Regions from separate parts of the Arthrobacter sp. Z4-13 genome, predicted to be linked through region 1. Evidence: predicted binding sites of a transcription regulator. Region 1 holds the regulator's gene; each other region holds the start of a gene.
The links. The regulator LexA, encoded in region 1, represses DNA repair genes until DNA is damaged. The targets are predictions, from matches to a motif close to TCGAACANNTGTTCGA.
Positions count from the first base shown of each region.

Region 2: a site for LexA is predicted at 2,090-2,105, ahead of M1E07_RS03565 (HNH endonuclease signature motif containing protein). Genes of this name have one in related genera too.
Region 3: a site for LexA is predicted at 1,923-1,938, ahead of M1E07_RS20495 (LexA family protein). Genes of this name have one in related genera too.
Region 4: a site for LexA is predicted at 2,161-2,176, ahead of M1E07_RS19860 (shikimate dehydrogenase). Genes of this name have one in related genera too.

Region 1 covers NZ_CP096459.1:1,366,614-1,370,820, forward strand. The annotation lists gene hflX (GTPase HflX) at 1-33, shown strand, start outside; gene M1E07_RS08090 (ATP-dependent DNA helicase) at 26-2,083, shown strand; gene lexA (transcriptional repressor LexA) at 2,156-2,890, opposite strand; gene M1E07_RS08100 (LysM peptidoglycan-binding domain-containing protein) at 3,260-3,616, shown strand; gene M1E07_RS08105 (histidinol-phosphate transaminase) at 3,840-4,207, shown strand, end outside.
Region 2 covers NZ_CP096459.1:362,295-366,501, reverse strand. The annotation lists gene M1E07_RS03570 (DinB family protein) at 1-243, shown strand, start outside; gene M1E07_RS03565 (HNH endonuclease signature motif containing protein) at 266-2,038, opposite strand; gene M1E07_RS03560 (NAD(P)-dependent alcohol dehydrogenase) at 2,209-3,180, opposite strand; gene M1E07_RS03555 (amino acid permease) at 3,471-4,207, shown strand, end outside.
Region 3 covers NZ_CP096459.1:4,029,968-4,034,174, forward strand. The annotation lists gene treS (maltose alpha-D-glucosyltransferase) at 1-124, shown strand, start outside; gene M1E07_RS20490 (Y-family DNA polymerase) at 170-1,450, opposite strand; gene M1E07_RS20495 (LexA family protein) at 1,478-1,909, opposite strand; gene M1E07_RS20500 (DsbA family protein) at 2,097-2,765, opposite strand; gene M1E07_RS20505 (cation diffusion facilitator family transporter) at 2,762-3,604, opposite strand; gene M1E07_RS20510 (ArsR/SmtB family transcription factor) at 3,601-3,927, opposite strand; gene M1E07_RS20515 (SAM-dependent methyltransferase) at 4,083-4,207, shown strand, end outside.
Region 4 covers NZ_CP096459.1:3,897,058-3,901,264, forward strand. The annotation lists gene M1E07_RS19855 (bifunctional sugar phosphate isomerase/epimerase/4-hydroxyphenylpyruvate dioxygenase family protein) at 1-1,194, opposite strand, end outside; gene M1E07_RS19860 (shikimate dehydrogenase) at 1,194-2,075, opposite strand; gene M1E07_RS19865 (IclR family transcriptional regulator) at 2,223-3,050, opposite strand; gene M1E07_RS19870 (MFS transporter) at 3,282-4,207, shown strand, end outside.

The DNA of each region.
Region 1 (4,207 bases):
GCTGAACTGGAACCATTCGTCAGCAATGACTGACCTCGTGGCTGACGAAGCCACAGGCACGGCCGGCGAGCAGTTCGTGATCGAGCTGCTCGACCGCGCCGTTGCCGGCATGGGCGGCCAAAGCCGCAGCGGACAACATGAGATGGCCAGGCAGGTGGCCCGGGCCATTGAAACCGGCGACCACCTGCTGGTTCAGGCCGGAACGGGTACCGGCAAGTCGCTGGCGTACCTGATACCCCTGATAGCCCACGCACTGGAGAGCGACAAGCCTGCCCTGGTGTCCACCGCAACGCTTGCCCTGCAGACACAGATTGTGGGCAGGGACATTCCGCGGCTCCTGAAGACCATTACCCCGGCCCTGGACCGGCCGGTGAAAGTAGCCTTGGTCAAAGGCCGGTCCAACTACGTCTGCGTCCATAAACTCGAAGGCGGGTTTCCCTCCGAAGAGCCCGCAGAGGGCCAGCTGTTTTCGCTCGGCGAGGACACCAGCGTCCCGCACTTTGCTGCGTCTGTGGGCGGCCCGGCCTCCCAGCTGGGCAAGGAAGTGGTCCGCCTGCGGGAATGGGCCGAAAAAACCACCACCGGGGACCGCGACGAGCTCCTGCCCGGCGTCACCGACCGGGCCTGGCGGCAGGTCTCCGTCACGTCGATGGAATGCTTGGGCGCCCAGAAGTGTCCCATGGCAGCGGAGTGCTTCAGTGAGCTTGCGCGGCAAGACGCCGCCGAAGCCGATGTTGTGGTGACCAACCACGCCATGCTCGCCGTCAGCGCCTTTGAGGGCCTGGCTGTGCTGCCGGAGTACGACGTCGTTGTGGTTGACGAGGCCCACGAACTGCAGGACAGGGTTACCGGCGCTGTCTCCGGACAGCTCTCGGTGGCCATGGTCCACGCTGCGGCCGCCGGCGCCCGCAAGCACACCGCCATCACCGTGGATGCGTTGAACGCGGCCGCTGCCAACCTTGAAATTGCCCTCGCGGGAGTTCCCAACGGGCTGCTCCCCAATGGACTCAACGATGAGCAGCTGGACTGCGTGGACCAGTTGCGTGAGGCCTGCCGGGCCGCGCTTTCAGACTCCAAGGGGGACAGCAGCACCACTGCCGACGGCGGGCGGCAACTCGCGCGCTCCCGGCTGATGCTCATCCTGGAACTTTGCGAACGGCTCCTCGCCGCCCGCGAGAACCGGGAAGTGGTGTGGTTCTCCCGCGCCAGTTCCTTTGACCCCCAGCAGGGGTACTCCCAGCCCGACGAGACAGCGCCCGCGCTGATCAATATTGCTCCGCTCTCGGTAGCGGGGCGATTGCGGGAGGGATTGTTCGCGGGACACACCGTGGTATTGACTTCCGCCACCCTGGCAATCGGGTCGGCCTTTGAGCCCGCCGCAGGCGGACTCGGGCTGGTGGGCGAGGGTGCGCCCAGCTGGACCGGTGTTGATGTCGGATCGCCCTTTGACTATCCCAAGCAGGGCATCCTGTACGTGGCCGGGCACCTTCCCAAGCCCGGCCGTGGAGTGTCCCCCGAATCACTGGCCGAACTGGAGGCCCTGGTCAGGGCTTCGAACGGCGGGGCACTGTGCCTGTTTTCGTCCCGGCGCGCGGCAGAAGAAGCGGCCGAGGCGCTGCGGCCAAAGCTGGGAATGACCATCCTGTGCCAGGGCGACTCCACCATGACGGCCCTGGTGAAGCAGTTCGCCGACGAACCGGACACCTGCCTGTTCGGCACGATGTCCCTGTGGCAGGGCGTGGACGTTCCCGGCGGGTCCTGCCGCCTGGTGGTGATCGACCGGATTCCTTTCCCCCGGCCCGACGATCCCCTGATGACCGCCCGGTCCCGGGCGGTGGCGCAGGCCGGAGGCAACGGCTTTATGTCAGTCTCGGCCACCCACGCTGCGATCCGGCTCGCACAGGGTGCGGGACGGCTGATCCGGTCAACCGGGGACAAAGGTGTGGTGGCGGTGCTGGATTCCCGGCTGGCCACCGAACGCTACGCCGGGTTCCTGCGCGGTGCCCTGCCGCCATTCTGGTCCACGACGGACAGGAAGACGGCCATCGCGGCGCTGGAGAGGCTGGCCAAGGAAAAGGTTTGAGCGTGCCGCTCCGGAAGGCCTGGGCGCGGACGCCAGGGCCCGGCCGCCAGGGCCCGGACGCTTGGGCTCGTCCTAGAGCGAGCGGAGCACCGACACAACTTTGCCCATGATGGTGGCGTGGTCGCCAAGGATGGGCTCGTACTGGGTGTTCTGGGGAAGCAGCCAGGTATGGCCGTCGCGCTGGCGGAAGGTTTTTACGGTGGCCTCATCATCCAGCAGCGCCGCAACGATATCTCCGTTGGCCGCGTCCGCCTGACGGCGGACCACCACCCAGTCGCCGTCACAAATAGCGGCGTCCACCATGGAATCACCGGCAACCTTGAGCATAAACAGTTCCCCCTGGCCCACCAGCTGGCGGGGGAGCGGCAGCACGTCCTCCACCACCTGATCAGCCAGGATGGGACCACCGGCAGCGATCCGGCCCACGAGGGGAACCATGGCAGTGTCCATAGCCGTGGGAAGCACGGTGACGCTGCCGCTGCCGCCCGGCAGGAGAGGAGCCGGCTCAACTGCCTGCTTGGGCGAACCGCCATCCAGGGTGAGCGGCATCAGCACCTCCATGGCACGCGGCCGCTTGGGGTCGCGCCGGAGGTAACCAAGCTTTTCCAGTTGCGAAAGCTGGTGGGTCACGCTGGACAGACTCGCCAGGCCGACGGTGTCCCCGATCTCCCGCATCGACGGAGGATACCCATTGTCAACGACCGAGCGCTGGATGGTCTCGAGGATTTTCTTCTGCCGTGGCGTCAGGCCCTTGGCGCTCTTCTTCGGTTGGGAGGTTGCCCTGCCCCCGGCGGCTGCTGCTGCCATATTCGCCCAATGCCTTTCGGTTGCCCCGGACTTTTGTAGCCCGGACCTGAAGTTCACGCCGTAATTGTCAGACCCTGCTGATCAACTTCCGAGTGGTTGTTCTTTTCTTCAAAGCTAGGCCAGCCGCATTGCTTTTTCAAACATTTGTTCTAGCGAGTCTCGACATTGTTCGTTGATAGGTGCTAAAACTGTAAAAGCAAAGTTCGAACATTTGTTCTACTCTGAGCGCAGGCATTCGAAGACCCGGACCAAGGGTTTTAGAAGCCGGCGGGTGTGGAGGTGGACATCGGGCAGCACAAAACGGTCCAGGAGGGCTACGTCATGTCAGCAACATCTGCTTCGCAGGATTCATTTTCGGTGCATCACCTCATGTCCGGGCCGGACCAGCGGCCGGCGGAGCGTCGTACGCCCCTCCCGCCCCTGCGTCTGACCCGGCGTGGGAAGATCGTCCTGATCGGAATTCCCCTGGTCCTGCTGGCGGCCCTGCTGCTCTCCCTGGCCGGTTTCTTCAACGCTCCGGCAAGGGCCTCCGATTCGGCAGCGGACTTGTCCTTTACGCCAGCCGTTACCGTTACCGTGCAGCCAGGGGAGTCCCTGTGGGCCATTGCCGGAAGCGTCGCCCCGGAGCGGGACGCACGGGACGTTGTGGCGGACATCGTCCAGCTCAACAACCTGACCGCCGGCTCGGTTCTGCCGGGGCAGCAGCTGTACGTTCCCACCCGGTAGCAGCCGGAGTCGCTGTTGAAACGCTCCCGCCGAAAATGCTGCTGGGAATGTCGGCGATGAAAACCCCGCCCGCGGGAAAAGCGGGCCGCGGGAGAGCCGCGCTGGAATCGGCTGCGAAACGACACCCACGAAAGTGTGCTGAAGGCCCGCAGGGGGACATGCTCAGCGCGAACAAGAGGCTGTCATATTTTCCGGTGCCCGGCCCGGGCACTAAACTGTTCAGGTGAATGACCAGCTAGAGCGCCTTAACCGGCTACCCCTCCGCAGCAACCTCCGTGGGCTCACCCCTTACGGCGCGCCCCAGCTGGATGTCCCCATCCTCCTTAACGTCAACGAGAACACTCACGGTGTCCCGGCAGATGTGCAGGCGGCCATCAGTGCGGCAGTGACAGAAGCCGCGGCCGGCCTTAACCGCTACCCGGACAGGGAATTCACCGAACTGCGGAAGGCGCTGGCGGAGTACCTGGGGCATGGGCTCGATGAGTCAAACGTGTGGGCGGCCAACGGCTCCAACGAAGTGCTCCAGCAGATTCTCCAGGCATTCGGCGGCCCTGGCCGTACGGCTCTCGGCTTTCCGCCCACCTACTCCAT
Region 2 (4,207 bases), 1.0 Mb from region 1:
TGGTGGCCGGAGGAACGGCGCCGGGTCACGCTGCACCAGATTCTGGTCCATATGGTGGCTGAGCGTGCCCACCACCTGGGCCACGCGGACATTTTGCGCGAACTCATCGACGGGAGCGCCGGACAGCGCCCCGGAGATCCCAACCTGACTCCGCGCAGCCCGGAAGAGTGGGCGGCACACCGTGCCTCGATCGAGACTGCGGCGCGAAGTGCTTCAGGTACCACGGGAGCATCCGACGAATAAGCATGGAGGACTGGGCCCAGACCTAAACTCCGGCGCTGGTCTCGCAGGCCATCTTCCACCAGATTTCTTCCGGTAGGGGGTCCTGGGGCAACGTGTAGCCGGGCAGCAACCAGTCATCAAAGGTGTCTTCCGGCAACTCCTCATGCCAAAACGCGTTGTTGACAGGCAAGTCGTCGGCAGGAGGCCAGGCCTGCGACAAGTCGTCGGGCGGAGGCCAGGCCTGCGACAAGTCGTCGGGCGGAGGCCAGGCCTGCGACAAGTCGTCGGGCGGAGGCCAGGCCTGCGACAAGTCGTCGGGCGGAGGCCAGATCTGCGACAGGTCGTCCGGCACGCCGAGCTTCGCTGCCGCGGAAGATTCCGGCCAGTGGGGTGGTTCCCAGTCCTGGTGTTCGCTTTTGTAGTGCCGGCCGGCGGGTGAGATCCAGCCGGGTGGTTCGTTCATGGTGGCCGGGGTGGGTTTCCAGCCGCTGGTGTGCCGCAGCTTGTGGTGTTTGCGGCAGGGTTGGCCGAGATTGCTGATTCCGGTGGTGCCGCCGTTATGCCAGGCGAGGAGGTGGTCCGCTTCGTTGTCGAGGGAGGTGCTGTTGCAGCCGGGGAACGGGCATTTGCCGTCCCGCAACCTGAGCCAGTTCCGCATCGCCTTGCTGACCCGGTAGCTGGAGCGGCCGATTTCCAGAGGTGCCCCGTCCCGCGGGTCCACCAGCACCCGGTAAAACGAATCGGCGTCGTCGGCAACGAGTTTGCGCGCCATGGAGGCCGGGATCGGGCCGTGCCCGTCCAGTACCGCGGGTTCGTCGGTCAGGCCCATCAGGGAGAACACCGGCACGGTGACCAACACCTGCGCCCGGATCGACGAAGATGGGCCGGGATCCGTTCCTGCACCCTCCCCTGCACCGTCGCCGCTGCTGGCAGTGTTAGCGCTGCCGAGAAGCCCTGAAGAGAAACTATCGGCTACCAGCTGGGTCAGGGTGCGGGGCTCGTCCGGGCCCTGCATGCCCCTGGCAAGAGCGGTGAGCCGGTTCCGGATCGCCGACGCCCGGTCCGCTGGCAGGCGGGCGGCGACCCACGCCATCCCGTCACTGTCCGGCCAGTACTCCACCCGACGGTCCGCGACACTTTTCGCGTGGCGTTTCTCCAGGCTCTCCGGGTGATGGCGTTCCCGCCAGCCCCGGGCCTTGGCCTTGAACCGGTAGGCCGGCATCTCCCCGACCGGGCAGCCGCGGGCGGGGCCCGGCGCCGCCGGGTCCAGGAAGTGCGCCTCCAGCGCCGCCGCACCAGCGGGATCAAGACACGCGGTCTGCTCGATCATGGTCCGGGCGTGCGCCCACGAGATCGTCCCCGACCGCAGGGCCGCGAGCGTCCGCGGCAGCGACGTGGTCAGCGCATGGGCCTCCGCGAGCAAGGCACCGGCGGCCCGGTCACCGATCGCCAGCGCACACCCGACCTCGGCCACCAGGCTCCGGTCCTGCGCACCGGCCTCCTGCGGCGACCCGGCCGGAGGATTCAGCGCCTTCGTGGCTTCGGCCAGGACCGCCACGGCCAGTGCCTTCACGGCAGCGAGCTTCGCTTCCGACCGCGCCACACCGGCAAGGACATCCAACGCCGCATCAGCAACCCACTGCAACGGATCCTCATCCAGCCCACCAGCAGCACCGGAAACAGCACCGGAAACGGCAGAACTCCCGCAAGCTGGATTTGAAACGGCAGGTTCACCGCCACCCAGCGCAGCCATAAACGCAGCGACCGAAGCATCAACAGCTTCCTCCGCCTGCACCACCGCCGCCTTCATTTCCATGTCCCTATCCTCTTGCGAGGGTCTGACATTTTGGGGTCCTACGACGGCTCCTTGAAAGGATTTTTGAAGTCTTTTTGGATCCCCTTCTCCCCAAACACGCCAGGCCCGACCACAGCAGTCAAACACGCACACAAAACAGCTCGGGCAGCCAAACCACCCCGGCAGCGCTGTCAGACCCGGACCACCACCTTGCCACGGCTCCGCCCCTCATGCAGGTATGCGATGGCGGCCGGTGCTTCAGCCAGCGTGAACACCCTGTCCACGGCGGGTTTCAAACTGCCGGTTTCGAACAGAACCGTCAGGGCTTCGAGGTCGAGGTGCGTTTCTTTAGCGACAAGCCCCTTGAATTTCTGGCCGGAGAGCAGGGAAGCAAACGGGGCAACGAGAGACCGTTCAAACCCACCGGTCAGCTTGCCGCCTCCTTCGCCTCCAATAAGGACCAATGTGCCCCTGGGCGCGAGCACACGCCGCAGGACGGACAGCGGCCGGTTGCCGGCTGTGTCGAGGATGACGTCGTACAGCACCCCGCTGCCCGCAATATCGGACTTCGTGTAATCAATAACTGCATCCGCACCCAAGGACCGCACGAGCTCCGCCTTGCCGGTACTGCAGACTCCCGTGACCTCTGCGCCATAGGCCTTTGCCAGTTGAACGGCAAAGGAGCCGACTCCCCCGCCCGCGCCGATAATGAGTACCTTCTGTCCCACGGTTATCCCGCCGGCGTCCCGGACAGCCTGAAGCGCGGTGACGGCGGAAACAGGTGCTGCGGCCGCCTCCTCGAACGAGAGGTTGGCAGGCTTGCGCGCCACCTTGTCCTCCTTGGCGCAGACGTACTCCGCGAAGGAACCGTCGCAGGTTCCAAAGACCTCATCATCAGCAGCAAAACGGGTTACTCCGCGGCCCACAGCCTCCACAACGCCCGCCACTTCCCGGCCCCGCACAGGAACTTTGGGGTTCTTCAGTCCGTAACCAAAAAGCCGGACCAGATACGGCAGTCCGGTCATCAAGTGCCACACGCCCTGGTCGACGCCGGCCGCACGTACCCGGATCAGGACCTCGCCGTTACCGGGAACCGGCTTGGGAATATCCCGCAGCTCGAGCACGTCTGCTGACCCGTAAGCGTCCTGCACGATCCCTTTCATACCGATCTCCTTTGGGCTGCTGGTACTGGAATAGTCCTTAAGCAGTGCCGCCTGCGTGATCAGACGGACTCAGCAGCGGGGCCCTTCAACGTAAGGAAAAGCCGGCCTCGAGTCAAGGGTGGTACCCGCCGGTGCCCGGCGCCTCGAGCCCCGCGCCCGAGCTTCGAAAAGCATCAGCCCACACTCCGTCTGGAATCAAAGACACCAACACCCGGTGAGACTCATCACGTCGCTTCCGAAGGTGGTCTGCTGGTTAACGGCTCCCCTCCCAAAGACGAGAAGGTATTTGTATGCAACCAGCACCAAGCCCTACCAGGAACGAAAGTCCGGCCGGGAAACAGCCCCCAAGTTCCGCCGTCGGAAGCGTCCTTAACCGCGGACTGAACGTACGCCACATCCGTTTCATGGCCCTCGGCTCAGCGATTGGCACCGGCCTCTTCTACGGGTCAGCCTCAGCCATCCAAAAAGCCGGTCCGGCCGTCCTGCTGGCGTACATCATCGGCGGCGCGGCGGTGTTTATGGTGATGCGCGCCCTGGGCGAAATGGCCGTTCGGCACCCGGTGTCCGGCTCCTTCGGCCAGTACGCGAGCCGCTACCTTGGCCCATTGGCCGGCTTCGTCACCGGCTGGACGTATGTGTTCGAAATGGCGATCGTGGCGATCGCGGATGTCACGGCGTTCAGTATCTACATGGGCTTCTGGTTCCCGCAGGTGGAGCGCTGGGTCTGGATCCTCGCCATCATTTTCTTCCTGGCCGCACTGAACCTCCTCAGCGTCAAAGTCTTCGGCGAGCTGGAATTCTGGTTCTCGCTGATCAAGGTGGTTGCCATCATCGCCATGATCGCCGGCGGCGCAGCAATCATTGTGTTCGGCTTCCAGGCGGGCGGCTCAACTGTTGCGCCCGGCCTCGGCAACCTTGTTGACCACGGCGGCTTCTTCCCGTTCGGCTTTGAAGGTTTGCTGGCATCTTTCGCGGTGGTGATGTTCGCCTTCGGCGGGATCGAGACCCTCGGCATCACGGCCGGCGA
Region 3 (4,207 bases), 1.6 Mb from region 1:
CCTCTTCACCGAGGAGGCTGTGGGCCAGGTGGATGACCTGCACAGCTTCTTCATCGAGCTTGGCGCGTACCAGGGCACTGCGCTGCTGATCGAGGATGCGGTCAACGCCGAGGACGAAGCGTAGGGCCTGCGCCGGGGGGTGCTCCCCGGGTGGTGCTGCCCCAGGGAGCTACGCTGCTTTGACGAGCGGGAGCTCGTCCCAGTGGGTGGTGTACCTGGGGGAGCGCATGTCCCGTTTCATGGTCCAGTCCGGTCCGCCGCGGATGCCCGCATGCCCCAGGCCAATGGAGCCGCGGCCGTAGCGGCGGGTAATGTCCTCCAGCAGCGGCCCGATGTGCCTTTCCTCATGCGCGTTCTCGAAGGGTTCCAGCGGTTTCTGGTTGCCGCTGGGCCGCAGGTCCGTGACCATGATGCCGGCGCGGGCGTACTTGGTGCCATCGATGATGGCGGGCAGCAGCGCGTGGGCGGCTTTCGTAAGGATGACAGGATCCGCCGTCGGCATGGGAAGCGGAACGCAAACGGAGGGAAAGGACGTTCCCTGCGCGTTGAATTGAGATGTTCCAGCAAACGCGGTGAGGACTTTCGCCTGCAGGCTGTGTTTAGCGAGACGGCCGCTGGCCATCTGGGCGTAGACACTGAGGACCTGCCGCACATCGTGCGTACTCGTGATGGGAGTGGAAAAGGAGCGGGAAAAAATCAACTGGTCGCGGCCCATCCGGGCTTCCTCCAGGGGGATGCACGGCGTCCCCTGCAGTTCGAGCACCGTCCGCATCATCACCACCGAGAAGCGGTCGCGGATCAGGACTGGGTCCGCTCGTTTAAGGTCCAGGATGGAGTGGATGCCCATGGCGTTGAGGCGTCTGGTGATCCTCGCGGCCACACCCCAGATCTCAATCACGGAGAGCCTGGCCATCAGCGCCTCCTGCTGATCCGCCGGGACTGAGTCCCAGCGGCAGACGCCGCCGAACGCCGGATTGTGCTTGGCCCACTGGTTGGCCAGCTTGGCCAGGGTCTTGGTGCGGCCGATGCCCACGCAGACAGGGACCCCGACATTTCGGGCTACAACAGCTTTAATAGTTCGGCCAAGCTCCAGCAGGTACTCCGGTGAGCCTTTAACCCCCAGGAAGGCTTCGTCGATACTGTAGACCTCCAGCCAGGCGGAGTAGCGGCCCAGCAGTTCCATCACGCGTGCGCTGATGTCTCCATACAGCTCATAGTTGCTTGACTTCGCGATCAGCCCCCATTCCTTGGCGCGCGGTGCGAGCTTGAACCAGGGCTCGCCGACTCCGATGCCGAGGGCCTTCGCCTCCGGGGAGCGCGTGACGGCGCAGCCGTCGTTGTTTGAAAGGACAATCAGCGGCTTGCCCTCAAGGGAGGGGTCAAAGGCGCGTTCGGCGCTGGCGTAGAAGCAGTTCACGTCCACGTGGGCAATTTCGGGCATCTGCCGCATGATGGTTGGCCGGGTCACGGGCATCCCTCAGACATGGTGCAGGCACCTGGTAGCCACACCCCAGATGGTCAGCTCGCTGAGCGCGGAAACCTTGATGTCCGGGTACTTGGGGTTTTCGGCCTGCAGCACCACCCCCGTAGCCGTGATGCGAAGCCGCTTCACGGTCAGCTCCCCGTCTAAGACCGCGATCACCACGCAGCCGTCCTTGGGTTCAAGGGCCCTGTTGACGATAAGTTCGTCGCCGTCGCTGATGCCGGCACGCTCCATGGAGTCGCCGGTGACCCGGACGACGAAGGTGCTGGTGATGTCCTTGATCAGGTGCTCGTTCAGGTCTATCCGCCCGTCAAAGTAGTCCTGGGCCGGCGAGGGATAGCCGGCAGCTACCGGCACCGGGGACACCCACGCCAGCTGCAAGGAGAGACCCGCGTCTATCACGCGGGGACCGACAATAACGCCCACCACACACCCTTATTCGAATATATGTTCGATACATTGAGTGTACAGCGGCAGGGCGACAATGACGGGAACTTGCGCATTGGATCAGATGCAGGATGTGCGGACTGCTTTGACTGAGGAATAGCTGTGGGGTGTATCCATCACCCAGTCGCCCCATTCCGGTAGATATGGGGTAGGGATCCGGCTCGGATTAGCGGGCTGCGTCTTCGAGCAGCTGACGGAACTGTTCCTCGCTGTTTAGGGTCAGCTTCTTCCCGTCGAGGAAGAACGTCGGGGTCCCAGTAACGCCGAGGGCTTTTCCGTCAGCAATATCGCGGCGGATGCGTTCCTTGGTCTCGTCCGCTGCCACTGTTGCATCGTAGGCGTTCAGGTCAAGGTCAAGTTCCTCCGCGAAGGTCCGGAACAGTGCCGCCTGCGAGTCCTGCTTTTCGCCCCACTGCGGTTGGGTTTCGAAGAGCCTGGCTGCCATCTGCTCGTATTTGCCCTGCCGGGCTGCGGCTTCCACCGCCAAGGCGGCGGTGCCGGAGTTGGCGTGCCCGGGCAGGGGAAAGTAACGGTGGACGAAGGTGATCCGGTCCCCGTACTCCTGCTTGAGCTCCTGCACCAAAGGTTCAGCGGCACGGCAGGATTCGCATTCGAAGTCCAGGAACTCGACCAGCTGCGCCTTCTCCCTCGCGGGGCTGGTGACGCGATGGCTGTCGTCCCGAACCAGCTGCGCGTCGGCTGCTGCCTGGGGTGCGGTTGGTGAGGGCCTGTTCGCGGTGACCATCGCGTACCAGATCACCCCGGTGGCGAGGAGGACCGCGAGGATGGTCCAGATGGCGATCCGGACGTTCCGTGCCTTTGTGACGGCGCTCAACTATCGACCTGCTTCGTCCCTAGGGTCAGGGTCACCGGGGCCGGTTTCGCAGCAGCTTGGCACCCGGCACAGCAGGCACCATCCTGTTCCACCACAGGTGCTCCCGATACTGCCGGGAAGGCGGCGGGGGTTGCATCGGCGGTGGCTGGTGCGCAGCAGTCATCGTCTTGTGCACCATGCTCATGGCCGTGACCAGGGGCCTCGCCGGTATGGGGGATGGCGCAGCAGGCCTCGCCGCGCCACGCATTGACGCCTTCGCGGACGGCAATGCCTGCGATGACCAGGGCGGCGCCGGCATCGGCCCACCACCAGCCCAGGGTGCTGTTCAGAACCAGCCCGACCAGCAGGACCGCAGAAAGATACGTGCACAGCAGGGTTTGTTTGGAATCGGCCACTGCCGTCCTCGACCCGAGTTCACGTCCCGCCCGGCGCTGTGCCCAGGACAGGACAGGCATGATCGCCAGGCTCAGCGCCGCGATCACGATGCCGGGAGTGGAGTGCTGGGCCTCTTCACCTCCGGCAAGTGACCGGGCGGCGTCCAGGGTCACGAAGGCGGCGAGGGCGAAGAAGGAGATGGCGATGATCCGCAGCGTCAGGTGCTCACGCCGTTCGGGGTCTTTCGCGGAGAACTGCCACGACAACGCCAGGGCCGAGGCCACCTCGATGACCGAGTCGAGGCCGAAACCGATCAGCGCGGTCGAGTCGGCCACGTTCCCGGCCCAGAGCGCCACAACGGCTTCAATGAGGTTGTAGGTGATGGTCGCGGCGGCGAAAATCCGGATCCGGAGGTTCAGCACGGTCCGGCGTTCGGTGCCTGGCGTCTGCAGCAGGGCCGTCATGCGAAGCACTCCCCGTCCGGGGCGCAGCAGGCCGGATCAACAGCCAGGACAACCCCGATCAGGTCCTTAATCGCGTGACCCAGCCGGGCATCGGCGAGCTCATACCGGCTCCGCCGGCCGTCCGGGACAGCCACCACCAACCCGCAGCCGCGCAAGCACGTCAGATGGTTGGACATGCTCTGCCGCGATACCCCGAGGGAGTCAGCGAGATCAGAAGGGTAGGCGGGGGCATCAGAGAGGGCCAGAAGGACACGGGCGCGGGTAGGGTCAGAGACCGCGTAGCCGAATCGGGCCAGCACAGGGGCCTGCGTGAGCGTTTCCATAGCCCAACAGTACATCCTTGGGTGTATTCATTTAAGCCTGTATGCACATCCCCCTGCAGGCAAAGTCCTCTTCGTCCGAAAGCTCTATTTCGCAGAAGCATGAAGTCTTGAGCTGAACCTTCCGATGGCATGGATCGGCGTTGTAATGTGAGCGCGTGATCGTCCCCGATATTTCCCAGAACGCCGTGGCGGTCGCGGAACACTACGACGAGCTTGATCCGATTTATCGTCGAGTGTGGGGCGAGCATGTCCATCACGGGCTGTGGGCGACGGGCCGCGA
Region 4 (4,207 bases), 1.7 Mb from region 1:
TTCCTCGTCGGCCTGGACCTTCCGCGCCACCACCGGCGCCTTGAGCTGCTGGGCCCGGGCAGAGGCAATCACGGGAGAATCGACGTCGAACCCCAGGGCGGCGATGGCCGGCTCGGCGTGGGTCGCCGCCTGTTCGTTGATGATTACCCGCGCTTGGCCCATGCTCCAGAGCTGGACGTCCTTGGTGCGATGCCGTCCCTCAAAAGCAAAGCCGAGCTGGCCCAGGAGCTTCTCGAGCTGGGCGGTGTCGTCGGCCTTCACTTCTGCGAAGTTGAAGCCCGCCGGTTCGCTTACCTTGGGCAGCGTGGCCAGTTCCATGGGATAACGACGGCGGGAGGCGGCGCCGTTGGCGGCCGCACCGTCCGCTGAGGAGCCTGCGAGCCACTTGGCGCTCTGTTCCTCCAGCCAAATCAGCGAGCGCATGGCATCCACGGCGGTGCGTTCAACATCTGACTGGCGGAAAACGTCGTTGAAGACCTCGAGGGAAACCGGGCCGGTGTACCCGGCGCGGACCACGTGGCCCATGAACTTGGCGAGCTCGAACTGGCCTTCGCCCGGGAAGACCCGGTAGTGGCGGCTCCAGGACAGGACGTCCATGGAGAGTTTAGGGGCGTCGGCAACCTGGACGAAGAAGATCTTCTCCGCGTCGATGTTTTCGATGGGTGCGGTGTCCCAGTCGCGGGAAAGGATATGGAAGGAGTCCAGGCAGGTGCCGAAGTTGGGGTGGTCCACCATCTCCACCAACCGGTACGCGTGCTCGTAGTCGTTGACGTACTTGCCCCAGGCCAGGGCCTCGTAGGCGACCTTCACGCCGTGGTCCCCGGCCAGCTCCGCGAGTTCGGTGAGCTGGGAGGCGCGGAGGCCGTCGTCGTCGATGGTAGCGGTGGCAACGTTGGAGCAGACCAGGATGGTGTCCATGCCCAGCCGGGACATCAGCTTGAACTTCGCTTCCGCCCGCCGGAGGTTGGCCTTCAGCAGGTCCGGAGTGACGCCGTCGAAATCACGGAACGGCTGGTAGAGGTCCAGGCCCAGGCCGAGGTCTGCAGCCATCTTGCGGACGTCCTCGGGGCTGAGGGGTGAGGTGACCAGGTCCTGCTCAAAAATCTCGATGCCATCGAAACCTGCGATGGCGCAGGCCTGCATCTTTTCCTTCAGGGTGCCGGACAGGCAGACAGTGGCGATTCCCGTACGCATCAGGCGGCCACCTCTTCGGCGGCGACGAGCTCCAGGAAGTGCGAGCGCATGCGATCCGGATCAGGCTCCAGGCCGGTGAAGATGCGGAACGCATCGGCTGCCTGGCCCACCGCCATCCGGCCGCCGTCCAGCACCTCGCAGCCCTTGGCGCGGGCAGCCCGGACCAGTTCGGTTTCGATGGGGCGGTAGACAATGTCCGCTACCCAGTGGCGGGATTCCAGCAGCTCCAGGTCCAGCGGGACGCCCGGGTGCGCTGCCATGCCCACAGGAGTGCAGTGCACCAGGCCGTCGGCCAGCGGCATCAGCTGCGGCAGCTCCACGGCCGTACGCGCCGTGACAGTGCTCTCCGGGAAGAAGCCGGCCAGTTCAGCCGCCCGGGCCGCGCCGCGGGCGGCATCCATATCCACCAGGTCCAGGTGGCGGACCCCGGCGGTCAGCAGGGCATAGGCCACCGCAGACCCGGCGCCGCCCGCCCCCAACTGCACCACGCGGTCCAGCCCGGCACCGGGAAGACCGGAGGCGAGGGCGGCCGCGAAGCCGGAGAAATCGGTGTTGTGGCCGACGAACCGGCCATTTTGGATCACCACGGTGTTGACGGCGCCCAACCGGAGGGCGTCCGGGGATACCTCATCCAAATGCTGCAGGACCAACTGCTTGCAGGGGTGGGTGATGTTCAGGCCGTTGAAGCCCAGGCTGCGGGCACTCTGCAACAGCTGGCCCACGGACTCGCCGGGAAGGCCCAACTCCAGCAAGTCGATGGGCCGGTAAAGGTAGCGCAGGCCCTGCACATCACCTTCGCGTTCGTGCATGGGCGGGGTGAGTGACGGCATCACGCCATCGCCGACCAGTCCCACAAGGTAGGACTCAGTTCGATTACTCATCCGTGCAGCTCCTTTGGTACGACACCTGGCTGCTGCGGGGCTGCTGCCGGGTGATGGAAATTACGATACATGATTTGTTCACTGACCGCACGCATGTTCTACATACGAACGAAACGAAGCCCGGGAGGGCGGAGCAGACCAAAGCCCTTACCGCTGGGGCAACCTGGCGGCAAGCTCCGCCGCCGCTTCCTGCAGCAGGGGAACGTGCGCTTCGAGCTCCTCAAGGCTGAGCCGGAAGACGGGGACGGCGGTGGCCAATGAGGCGAACGCGTGCCCCTGGTCGTTGAACAGCGGGACGGCCACAGCGCGCATGCCGGTCTCATTCTCCTCATCCATCACCGCGAACCCCCGGCGCCGGACGAGTTCGATTTCGGCGTGGAAAGCCTCCCTGTCAGTGATGGACTTTTCCGTCAGCGGCTCGAGCGGAAGGTCCGCGAGGAGCTTTTCGCGCTCGGAGTCCTCGGCGAACGCCACCAGGGCCTTGCCGACGGCGGTGGTGGAGAGGGAGCCGAGGTGGCCCGGATCGCTGGTCACCCGGAACATTTTTGGGCCGTCCACCTTGTTCACGGTCAGGTGGTGGTGGCCGTCCCGGACGCTGAGGATAGTGGCCTCCCCCGTCTGCTCGGTCACTCGGCGGAGGACAGGCATTGCAGTCCCGGCGAAGCCATGGTGGTTGGAAACCCGCTGGCCGAGCTGGAAGATCCGCAGGCCCAGGTGATACCGGCGCCCCTCGGCCTCGTAGTCCACAAAGCCGTCCCGGGTTAGGGAGGCAAGGAGGCGGTAGGTGGTGCTGAAGGGCAGCTGGGCCCGGCGGGAGATTTCCGCCGCACTCGCACCCCTCGGCTCATCACCCAGCAAAACCAGCAGGCCCAGGGCTTTGCCCACCATGTCCGTCCGGTCAGCTGACCGCCCCGCCTTGGCAGGAGTTTCGTCTTCAGCGACTCCGTCGTCTGCTGTGGCTTGGTTCACACTCATACCTCGATGTTGCCACAATGTGAGAGCTATTGCCAGAGCGTGATTATTTTCTTGACAAGTGACTGCCCTCACAGCCACTATTGCTGTATCGCACAAGTAGCTCCCACAATGTGGCTACTGTCCGGGTTCTCCCGCACCTCCAGCCGTGCCGCGCCAAGCCACCACCCCCAGGCAGCGCCGGCTGCGAGTCCTGATCCATCCGCGACAAAGTCGTCACATCAAAGGAACTCCATGAGCCAGATACTTCCGTCCGCTGAGCCGGGCATTGCTGCCCCGGCCGGGACGCCGAAGAAGGCAGCCCTCGCCAGCTTCCTGGGCAGCGCCGTCGAATACTACGACTTCTTTATCTTCGGTTCCGCCGCCGCCCTCATCTTCCCCACGGTCTTCTTCCCGGATGCTGACGCCAACGCGGCCATCATGTCCTTCGCCACCTTTGGCTTCGCCTACGTGGCCCGGCCCGTAGGAGCGGTCATCCTGGGCCACTTCGGCGACCGGGTGGGCCGGCGGAAGGTCCTGATGTTCACCCTCCTCCTGATGGGCGCCTCCACCTTCCTGATTGGCTGCCTTCCGGACTTCAACACCGTTGGCTGGTGGGCTCCGGCACTGCTGGTGCTCGCCCGGCTCTGCCAGGGCCTTTCCGCCGCAGGCGAGCAGGCGGGCGCTTCCTCCATGACGCTGGAACACGCCCCGGATAACCGCCGTTCCTTCTTCACCTCCTGGACCCTCACCGGCACCCAGGGCGGCCAGATCCTCGCCGCCCTCGTCTTCATCCCCGTGCTCGCACTTCCGGACGAGATCAAGTACGGCATCGGCTGGCGCATCCCCTTCTGGCTGAGCGCCGTCGTCGTAGTGGTGGCGTTCTTTATCCGCCGCACCCTGCACGAGCCGCCGGCCTTCGAGGAAGCCCAGAAAACCGCCCAGATCTCCAAGCTCCCCGTCGCCGACCTCCTCAAAGGCCACTGGCGCGACGTCCTCCGGGTCATCTGCTGCGCCTTCATCGCCGCCGTCTCCACCGTCTTCGGCACCCTTGCAATCAGCTACGCCAAAACCGTGGCCGGCGTGGACGGCACCACCACCCTGTGGCTCGTGGTGGGAGCCAACCTCGTGGCACTCAGCACCCAGCCGCTGTTCGGCATGCTGGCGGACAAGATCGGCCG